DNA from 2 places in the Acuticoccus sp. I52.16.1 genome. Region 2 is predicted to be linked to the other one. Evidence: riboswitches for the same ligand, from Rfam matches in the RefSeq annotation. Region 2 holds a riboswitch; the other holds the start of a gene.
What was found. A riboswitch is a leader RNA that binds a small molecule or an ion and turns the genes downstream of it on or off. The one in region 2 is predicted to bind glycine.

Region 1 (4,408 bases), 2.0 Mb from region 2:
CAGACGACGGCGCCGCTCGCCGCGGCGCAGATGCCGGAGCGCGCGCCGGACCGCACGGTGACGATCGCCACGCAGCCGGGGCAGGCGCTGATCTACCGCCTGTCTGGCGACTACAACCCGCTCCACTCGGACCCCGCCAGCGCTCGCCGCTCCGGCTTCGACCGGCCCATCCTGCACGGCATGGCGACCTTCGGCATCGCCTGCCGCGCGCTGCTTCTGACCCTGTGCGACAACGACCCGGCGCGCGTGCGCGGACAGGACGGCCGCTTCTCCTCGCCGGTCTTCCCCGGCGAGGCGATCGCGGTCGATATGTGGGTCGTGGCGCCGGGGGTGGCGAACTACACCGCCCGGGTGCCGGCACGCGAGGTGACCGTCCTGACCAACGGGCGGTTCGAGTTCGACGCCTGAAGAGGGTGACCGCCGGATAAGTGCTACGGCACGGGTCTTGTCCCGGAGCCTGGAACGGTCGAGTATCGGGGAAAACAGGAGCGAGACGCCCGTGTCATTGCGCGAAACGATCAAGTCGCTGCGGATCCCCGTCGTGGGGTCGCCGCTCTTCATCATCTCCAATCCGGACCTCGTGCTGGCACAGTGCAAGGCCGGCATCATCGGCTCCTTCCCCGCGCTCAATGCGCGCGAGACGGACGGCGAGCCGATCATGCTGGAGGCCTGGCTGAAGCGCATCACCGAGGAGCTGGATCGCTACAACCAGGCCAATCCCGACCGGCCGGCGGCGCCCTTCGCGGTCAACCAGATCGTCCACCGCACCAACAAGCGCCTGGAGCGCGACATCGAGATCTGCGTGAAGTGGAAAGTGCCGGTGTGGATCACCTCGCTCGGTGCGCGGGTGGAGGTGAACGAGGCGGCGCACTCGGTCGGCGCCAGCGTGCTGCACGACGTCATCAACGACCGCTTCGCCAGGAAGGCGATCGAGAAGGGGGCGGACGGTCTCGTCGCCGTCGCCGCCGGCGCAGGCGGGCATGCCGGCACGCTCTCGCCGTTCGCGCTCGTCCAGGAGATCCGCCGGTGGTTCGACGGGCCGCTGGTGCTCTCGGGCGCGATCGCCCGCGGCGACGCCGTCTTGTCGGCCGAGGCAATGGGCGCGGACGCGGCCTACATCGGCTCGGCCTTCATTGCCACCGAAGAGGCCAACGCGGTCGAGGCCTACAAGGCGATGATCGTCGCCGGCGGGGCGGACGACATCGTCTATTCGGATCTCTTCACCGGCGTCTGGGGCAATTATCTGAAGCCGTCCGTGGCGGCCGCCGGGATGGATCCGGACAACCTGCCCACCAGCGATCCGTCGGCGATGAACTTCGGCTCCGGCTCGTCCAAGCCCAAGTCGTGGTCGCAGATCTGGGGTTCGGGGCAGGGGATCGGCGCGGTCGACGCGGTCCTGCCGGCCGCCGCGCTGGTCGACCGTCTGGCCCGTGAATACGCCGCCGCACGTCGCCGGTTGTTGGGCGCCGACACCGAAGCGGCCTCGCTCGCCGCGCAGTAGCGGCGGGCGTGCGTCACCACCTTGGTCGGGGGTGACAGGGGCGCTCACCTTGACTTTCGCGCCCGGGCAATCATTGTTGGCACAGCGCGCGGGAGAGACCGCAACCCGACGAACGGTTGCGGCGCCGAAGGAGCAACGGCCCGGAAACTCTCAGGCAAAAGGACCGCGCGTCAAAGACATTCTGGAAAGCGGCGGCGGCAGCCGTCCACCGAAGGAGTAGCCGTCTCGGCCGCGAGGCCCGGCGGGAAATCTCTCAGGTGCCATGACAGAAGGGCTCGAGAGTTCGGCAATCGCCGGGCGACCTTTGTCATGGGCTAGGAGAATGGTTTGGCCGAAGTTCCGACCGATGCGCTGAAGCACACCCCGCTGGTGGAGGTCCACAAGGCGGCCGGCGCCCGCATGGTCCCGTTCGCGGGTTACCTGATGCCGCTGCAATATAGCGGAATCATGGCCGAGCATACCGCCTGCCGCGAGGGTGCTGGCCTGTTCGACGTGTCCCACATGGGCCAGCTCCGCCTCGACGAGAGCGAGCCGGGCGCGGCCGCCGCGTGGCTGGAGCGCCTGACCCCGTCCAACATCACCGGGCTGAAGGAGGGAGCCGCGCGCTACAGCGTGCTCACCAACGAGGCCGGCGGCGTGGTCGACGATCTCATCATCACCAACATGGGCGACCACCTGCGCGTCGTCGTCAACGGCGCGCGGCGTGAGGCGGTCGCCACCCACTTCGCCGCCCACGCCGACGCCAAGGTCACCGTCACCCCGCTGGACCGCGCGCTGATCGCCATCCAGGGCCCCGCGGCGGAGGCGGCGCTGGCGCCGCACGTCGACGTCGACCTGTCCGCGCTCACCTTCATGACCGCCGCCTACGGCACCGCCTTCGGCGCCGACGCGATGATCTCGCGCTGCGGCTATACCGGCGAGGACGGGTTCGAGATCTCCGTGCCGAACGCGGTCGCCGCCACCGCCTGGACGACGCTTTGCGAGGACGCGCGCGTGGCGCCGGTCGGCCTCGGCGCGCGCGACACGCTGCGCCTGGAGGCGGGGCTGTGCCTCTACGGGCAGGACCTGTCGGAGGAGATCAGCCCGGTGGAGGCCGACCTCGGCTTCGTCATGCCCAAGCGGCGGCGCGAGGAGGGCGGCTTTCTCGGCCAAGAGCGCATCCTGGCCGAGCTGGCGGACGGACCGAACCGCAAGCGCGTGGGTCTTGCCGTCGGCGGCCGCGTGCCGGCTCGCGCGGGCGCCGTGCTGCAGCTCGACGGCCGGGACGTCGGCCTCGTCACCTCGGGCGGCGTCGGCCCCACCGTGGGCGCACCGATCGCCATGGGCTTCGTCGCCGGCCAGCACGCCGAAATCGGCACGGAGCTTGCCGCAATCGTGCGCGGGAAGTCGGTCCCGGTGACCGTCGCCCCGCTCCCCTTCGTGCCATCGCGAGCCAAACGAAAGACGTAAGATGAAGCGCTTCACCAAGGACCACGAGTGGATCGAAGACACCGACGGTGTCCTCACCGTGGGCATCTCCGACCACGCCCAGGAGCAACTCGGCGACATCACTTTCGTCGAGCTGCCCGACGTCGGCAAGACGCTGGCCAAGGGCGACGCCTTCGCCGTGGTCGAAAGCGTCAAGGCCGCGTCCGACGTCTACGCCCCGGTCGACGGCGAGGTCGTCGAGGTCAACGCCGCGCTCGACGAGAAGCCCGAGCTCGTCAACGAGGCACCGGAGTCGGACGGCTGGTTCGTGAAGTTCAAGGCCGAGGGCGTGGACCTCTCCGACCTCATGGATCAGGCCGGCTACGACGAGTATCTGAAGACGATATCGTGAGTTCACCCCGCCTCGCCGTCCGCGCGCTCGTCGTCGAGGAGGGCCGCCTCCTCCTCGTCAACGCGTATCCCGACGGGCAGAGCGACCTCTGGTGCGCCCCCGGCGGCGGCGTCGAGGCGGGGACCGACCTCACCACCAACCTGAGGCGCGAGGTCCACGAGGAGACCGGCCTCACCGTCGAGGTCGGCGGGCTCGCCCTCGTCAACGAGTTCCACAATCCGCAGACGGGCTTCCACCAGGTGGAGCTGTTCTTCCGTGCGCGGGTGACCGGCGGGAGCATCGACCCCGCCTGGCGCGATCCGGATGCGATCGTCACCGAGCGGCGCTTCTTCGCCCCGGACGAACTCGTCGGCGTGCGTTTCAAACCCGACAGTCTGCCGACGATCGCCTTCGGCGAGCCCCCGCTCGCCCGCTACGACCCGCTGGAGCGCATGGTCCGATGAGTGGACGGATCGTGTCTCCCAGCAACGTATTCTTCGCCTGCTTCACCGCCTACCGGGAGCGGGACTACGACAAGGCGCTGACCTACGTCGCGCCGGACGTGCGGGTCGAGGTGCACACTCGCGGGGCGCAGGACCCCAGCTGCGGCATCTACGAGGGGCACGCCGGGGTGCGCCTGTGGTTCGCACGCGTGGACGAGACCTGGGCCATCGACGAGCGGGAGGATCTCTCGGCGGTGGTCACCGACGGGGACAACGTCGCCGCGAGCACCACGGCCTACGGGATCGAGCGGGCGACGGGTGTGAAGGTCGCCATTCGGACCGCCATGTTTCTGACCGTTCGCGACTTGCAGATCGTCGAGCTGGTCGAATTCCACAACCTGGACCGCATCTCGCGTGCGGTGCAACTCATGACCTCTGAGGAGTAACGATGCGTTACCATCCGCTGACGGCTGACGACCGGGCGCTGATGCTGAAGAAGATCGGCGTCGGCGCGATCGACGACCTGTTCGTCGACGTGCCCGCCGGCAAGCTCTTCACCGAGCCGATGAACCTGCCCGCGGGACAATCCGAGATCGCGGTGGAGCGGGCGCTGTCGGCGATGGCGCGCAAGAACCACGCGGCGGGCGACGGCCCCTTCTTCCTGGG
Region 2 (4,408 bases):
CTCGTCAACTACCACACCTCCGGCGACGTCGTCTTCGTCCACGCCGATCTGGAGCCCGGGGTGGACCTGGAATTGCAGGACGAGGCGGTGATGTTGTGGGGCGATCCCGAGCATCCGGGCGCGACATGGCGGGCCGACAAGCTGGTGGTCCACGGCCACTACGCGGACGTGAAACCGATCGAGAGCGAGGGGCGCCTGTGCATCGACACCGGCGCCTTCTACACCAACAACCTCACCTGTGTGCGGCTGGACGGCGAGGTCGCTCTGTTCGGCAGCCTCGGTCCAGCGCCCGGCGCGGCGATGTAGGCCGGCCGGGCACGTCTCGCAGAACGAAGCGGCGCGGGATCAGGCGGCGAGCGCGAAGGCGGGCCGCACCACCGGGCGCTGCGGCGCCAGTTCGTCCTCCACACGGTCGGCGACCAGCTCGGCCGTGGCGGCGGACAGGGTCCAGCCCAGGTGGCCGTGGCCGGTGTTGTAGAAGACGCCGGCGTGCTTGCCACGGCCGACACGGGGCAGCATCGAGGGCATCATCGGCCGCAGGCCCGCCCACGGCACCGCATGCTCGGTGGAGAGCGCGGGGAAGTACTTCTCCGCCCACGCGACCAGCGGACGGATGCGGTCGGCGCGAATGTCGAGGTTGGCGCCGTTGAACTCGGCGGTGCCGGCGATGCGCAGGCGATCCTCGCCCAGGCGGCTCGACACGATCTTGGCGCGGTCGTCCAGCAGGCTCACCCAGGGCGCGGCGGCGCGGGACAGCTCGTCCTTCAGCTCCACCGTGATCGAGTAACCCTTCACCGGGTAGATATCGACCGTGTCGCCGAGCTGACGGGCGACGTCGCGGCTCTTGACGCCGGCGGCGACGACCACGCCGTCGAAGCGTTCCTCGATCCCGTCGGCGGCGATGCGCACGCCGCCCTCGACGGCGGCGACGGTGTCGACCGTGGTGCCCATGCGCAGGGTCGCGCCGCGGCGCACGCAGGCGCGGGCGAGGCCCATGGTGAACTTGTGGATGTCGCCCGACGCATCGCTCTCGGTGAAGAAGCCGCCGGCGAAATCGCCGCGCAGGGCCGGCTCGACGGCGCGGACCTCGGCCGGCGACAGCTCGCGCCGCTCGAGGCCGCCCTCGGCGAGGAGGCCGTTCACCTCACGGGCGTGCTGCATGTCCTTCATGGTGGAGTAGAAGTGCAGGATGCCGCGATGCTCGAGGTCGAAGTCGATGCCTTCGCGCTCGGCCATCTCGTAGAGGACGGCGCGGGCGGCGATGGCGAGGCGCACGGTCTCGACCGTGTTGGCACGATAGTTCGGGATGTTGGCGAGGAACTTGGCCATCCACTGCATCTTGTGGAGGGTAGGGCGCGGGTTGACCAGCAGCGGCGCATCGGCCTGCAGCATCCACTTCAGGCCCTTGAGGACCGTGCCCCACTGGGTCCACGTCTCGGCGTTGGAGGCGGAGAGCTGGCCGCCGTTGGCGAAGCTCGTCTCCATCGCGGCGTAGCGGTTGCGGTCGAAGACGGTGACCTCGAACCCGCGGTCGAGGAGGGCATAGGCGGTGGTCAAGCCGGTCACACCGGCGCCGATGATGGCGACATGGGTCATCGAGATAGCTCCACGCACGGGCGGCGTCTGCCGCGTTGCCCCCTCCGTGCTTGGAACCTGAGAGCTTCGCCCACCGGTGGCGGGCTTTCTCCTACGGTGGACCCGGTGTGCGGGCCGCTTTCCGGAGTGTTGAGACGACACCGGTCCTGGGACCTGAGAGTTTCCGGGGCGGTTGCTCCTTCGGCGAGGGGGCGGACCCCCTCTTCTCCCGGTGCCGTCTGAATACTGCTGAGGTAGGCCATTTCGGCGAATTTCGCAAGATCTCGCGCAACCGAAAACTTGACTTGCCGCAAATTTGCGCAACGCGCCCCGACGGGACAGGCCCGGCCTTTCCGTGGCGACGGCCCAGGCGCCGCATGGTCCGTGACGACGACGGCGGACCGGGGCGCAGCGCGGGCCGTGCCCCGGAATTTCGTCCTTGTAATTCATCTACGAGTGAACGATTGCGCGCCGACCGCGTTGGCCCGTTAGACCCACGGCGTCTCGGCCGCGGGGCCAGGACCTACCCCGACCCCCCAGCACCGACCGCCATCCCGATCCACGCACGAAGGGGTTCTCCGTGGCGCACGCATCCCAACCGCATTCTCCGCCGCACCGCGGCCACTGGGCGACGAGTATCCTCGCCGTCTTCGTCGCCTTGCTCGGCCTGCCGCTCGCCGGCCTCGGCGCCTGGCTCATCACGCTGGGCGGCAGCTGGTATTACGGCATCGCCGGGCTCGGCCTGATCATCGTCGCCATCCTCCTGGCGCAGCGCAGCATGGCCGCCATCTGGCTCTACCTGCTCGTCTGGGCCGGCACCGTCGCCTGGGCCTTCTGGGAGGTGGGGACCGACTGGTGGGCGCAGGTGCCGCGCCTGGTCGCACCGACGGTGCTCCTCGTCATCCTGCTTCTCTTCCTGCCGCTCCTCGGCCGCCGCACGCGCGAAGGTGCTCTGTGATGCACATTTCCATGTCCGCCCGGCTCGCCGCAACGCTGTTGGTGACGAGCGCCCTCACCGCCCCTGCCCTCGCGCAGGACACCACCGAGCCCGCCGCGACCGTGCAGCCGTCGACGCCGCAGTCCACCCCGGCTCAGACCGAGGCGGCGCCCCGCGATGCCGCGCCCGACGATGCCGCTGCCGCCCCGACCGAGGCCGCGCCGGTCGCCACCCAAACCACCGCGCGCGAGCCGCAGCCGCAGCCCGAAGCCGGCGCCGACTGGCCGTTCTGGGGCGGCGGGCCGAATGCGCAGCGCTACTCGCCGCTCGGACAGATCACGCCGGAGAACGTCGGCGATCTGGAGCGCGCCTGGGTGTTCCACACCGGCGACCTGCCGGAGGGCTCGGCGTCCGACAAATATTCGCCCGAGAACACGCCGGTGAAGGTCGGCGACGCCCTCTTGATGTGCTCGGCGAAGAACATCCTCATCTCGATCGACGCCGCCACCGGCGAAGAGAACTGGCGCTACGACCCCGAGGTGGCGAACGAGGCGATCCCCTATGGTGCCAGCTGCCGCGGCGTCGCCGTCTACACCGCGCCGGAGCTGCCGGAGGATGCGCCCTGCAAGACGCGCGTCGTCGAAGGCACGCTCGACGCCCGCCTGATCGCCGTCGACAGCGCGACCGGCGAGCTGTGCGCCGATTTCGGAGAGAACGGCCAGGTCGACCTGTGGGACGGCATTGGCGACAAGGTGCCCGGCTGGTACGCCGTGACCGCCCCGCCGGCCATCGTGCGCGGCATCGCCGTCACCGGCGCGCAGGTGAAGGACGGGCAGGCCGAGGACGCCCCGTCCGGCGTCATCCGCGGCTACGATGCGGTGACGGGCGAACTCGCCTGGGCCTGGGACCTCGCCGCGCCCGAGGAGATGAAGGACGGCCCGCCCGAGGGCGAGACCTACACCCGCGGCACGCCCAACATGTGGACCACCGCGACGGCGGACGAAGCGCTCGGGCTCGTATATCTGCCGCTCGGTAACTCGGCGGTCGACTACTGGGCCTCCAACCGCTCCGAAGCGGAGAACAAGTGGTCCACCTCGCTCGTCGCGATCGACGTGACCACCGGCGAGCCGGCGTGGTCCTTCCAGACCGTGCACAAGGACGTGTGGGACTACGACCTCGGCAGCCAGGTGACGCTGATCGACTACCCCGGCGAAGGTGGTGACACGGTGCCGGCGGTGATCCTGCCCTCCAAGCAGGGCGACATCTATATCCTGAACCGCGAGACGGGCGAGCCGCTGACCCCGGTCGGCGAGATCGCCGTGCCGTCCACCGGCGAGCTGGAGCCGGACACTCTGTCCCAGACGCAGCCGACATCCGAGTGGCACACGCTGCGCAAGGACCCGCTGGAAGAGAAGGACATGTGGGGCTTCTCGCCGATCGACCAGCTCTGGTGCCGGATCCAGTTCCGCCTGTCGAACTACGAGGGCTTCTACACCCCGCCCTCGGCCGACAAGCCGTGGATTCAGTACCCCGGCTACAATGGCGGCAACGACTGGGGCTCGATCGCCTTCGACCCGGAGAAGGGCCTCATCATCGCCAACTACAACGACGTGCCGAACCACAACCAGCTCGTCCCGCGGGCGGAGGCGGACGCGAAGGGGTGGAAGCCGATCTACGAGACCGACAACGCCGGTACCTCGTCGCCCGAGGGCGCCGGAGACCCGCAGGTGGGCGCGCCGTACGCGATCGACGTCAACGCCGGCTGGCGCAACGACTATACCGGCGTTCCCTGCACCGCGCCGCCCTACGGTGGGATCCAGGCGATCGACATCGAGACGGGCGAGACCGTGTGGGACCGGCCGCTCGGCACGGCGCGGCGCAACGGCCCGTTCGGTA

Region 1: it holds a riboswitch for glycine, as region 2 does, so the genes downstream of both, gcvT (glycine cleavage system aminomethyltransferase GcvT) here and MRB58_RS09790 (D-amino acid dehydrogenase) in region 2, are expected to answer to the same signal.

Annotation. Positions count from the first base shown of each region.
Region 1 covers NZ_CP094828.1:159,551-163,958, reverse strand. The annotation lists gene MRB58_RS00750 (MaoC/PaaZ C-terminal domain-containing protein) at 1-408, shown strand, start outside; gene MRB58_RS00745 (nitronate monooxygenase family protein) at 500-1,501, shown strand; glycine riboswitch at 1,581-1,677, shown strand; glycine riboswitch at 1,679-1,774, shown strand; gene gcvT (glycine cleavage system aminomethyltransferase GcvT) at 1,829-2,950, shown strand; gene gcvH (glycine cleavage system protein GcvH) at 2,952-3,320, shown strand; gene MRB58_RS00730 (NUDIX hydrolase) at 3,317-3,763, shown strand; gene MRB58_RS00725 (nuclear transport factor 2 family protein) at 3,760-4,188, shown strand; gene gcvPA (aminomethyl-transferring glycine dehydrogenase subunit GcvPA) at 4,191-4,408, shown strand, end outside.
Region 2 covers NZ_CP094828.1:2,172,709-2,177,116, forward strand. The annotation lists gene MRB58_RS09785 (metallophosphoesterase family protein) at 1-306, shown strand, start outside; gene MRB58_RS09790 (D-amino acid dehydrogenase) at 346-1,596, opposite strand; glycine riboswitch at 1,728-1,817, opposite strand; gene MRB58_RS09795 (hypothetical protein) at 2,156-2,533, shown strand; gene MRB58_RS09800 (pyrroloquinoline quinone-dependent dehydrogenase) at 2,533-4,408, shown strand, end outside.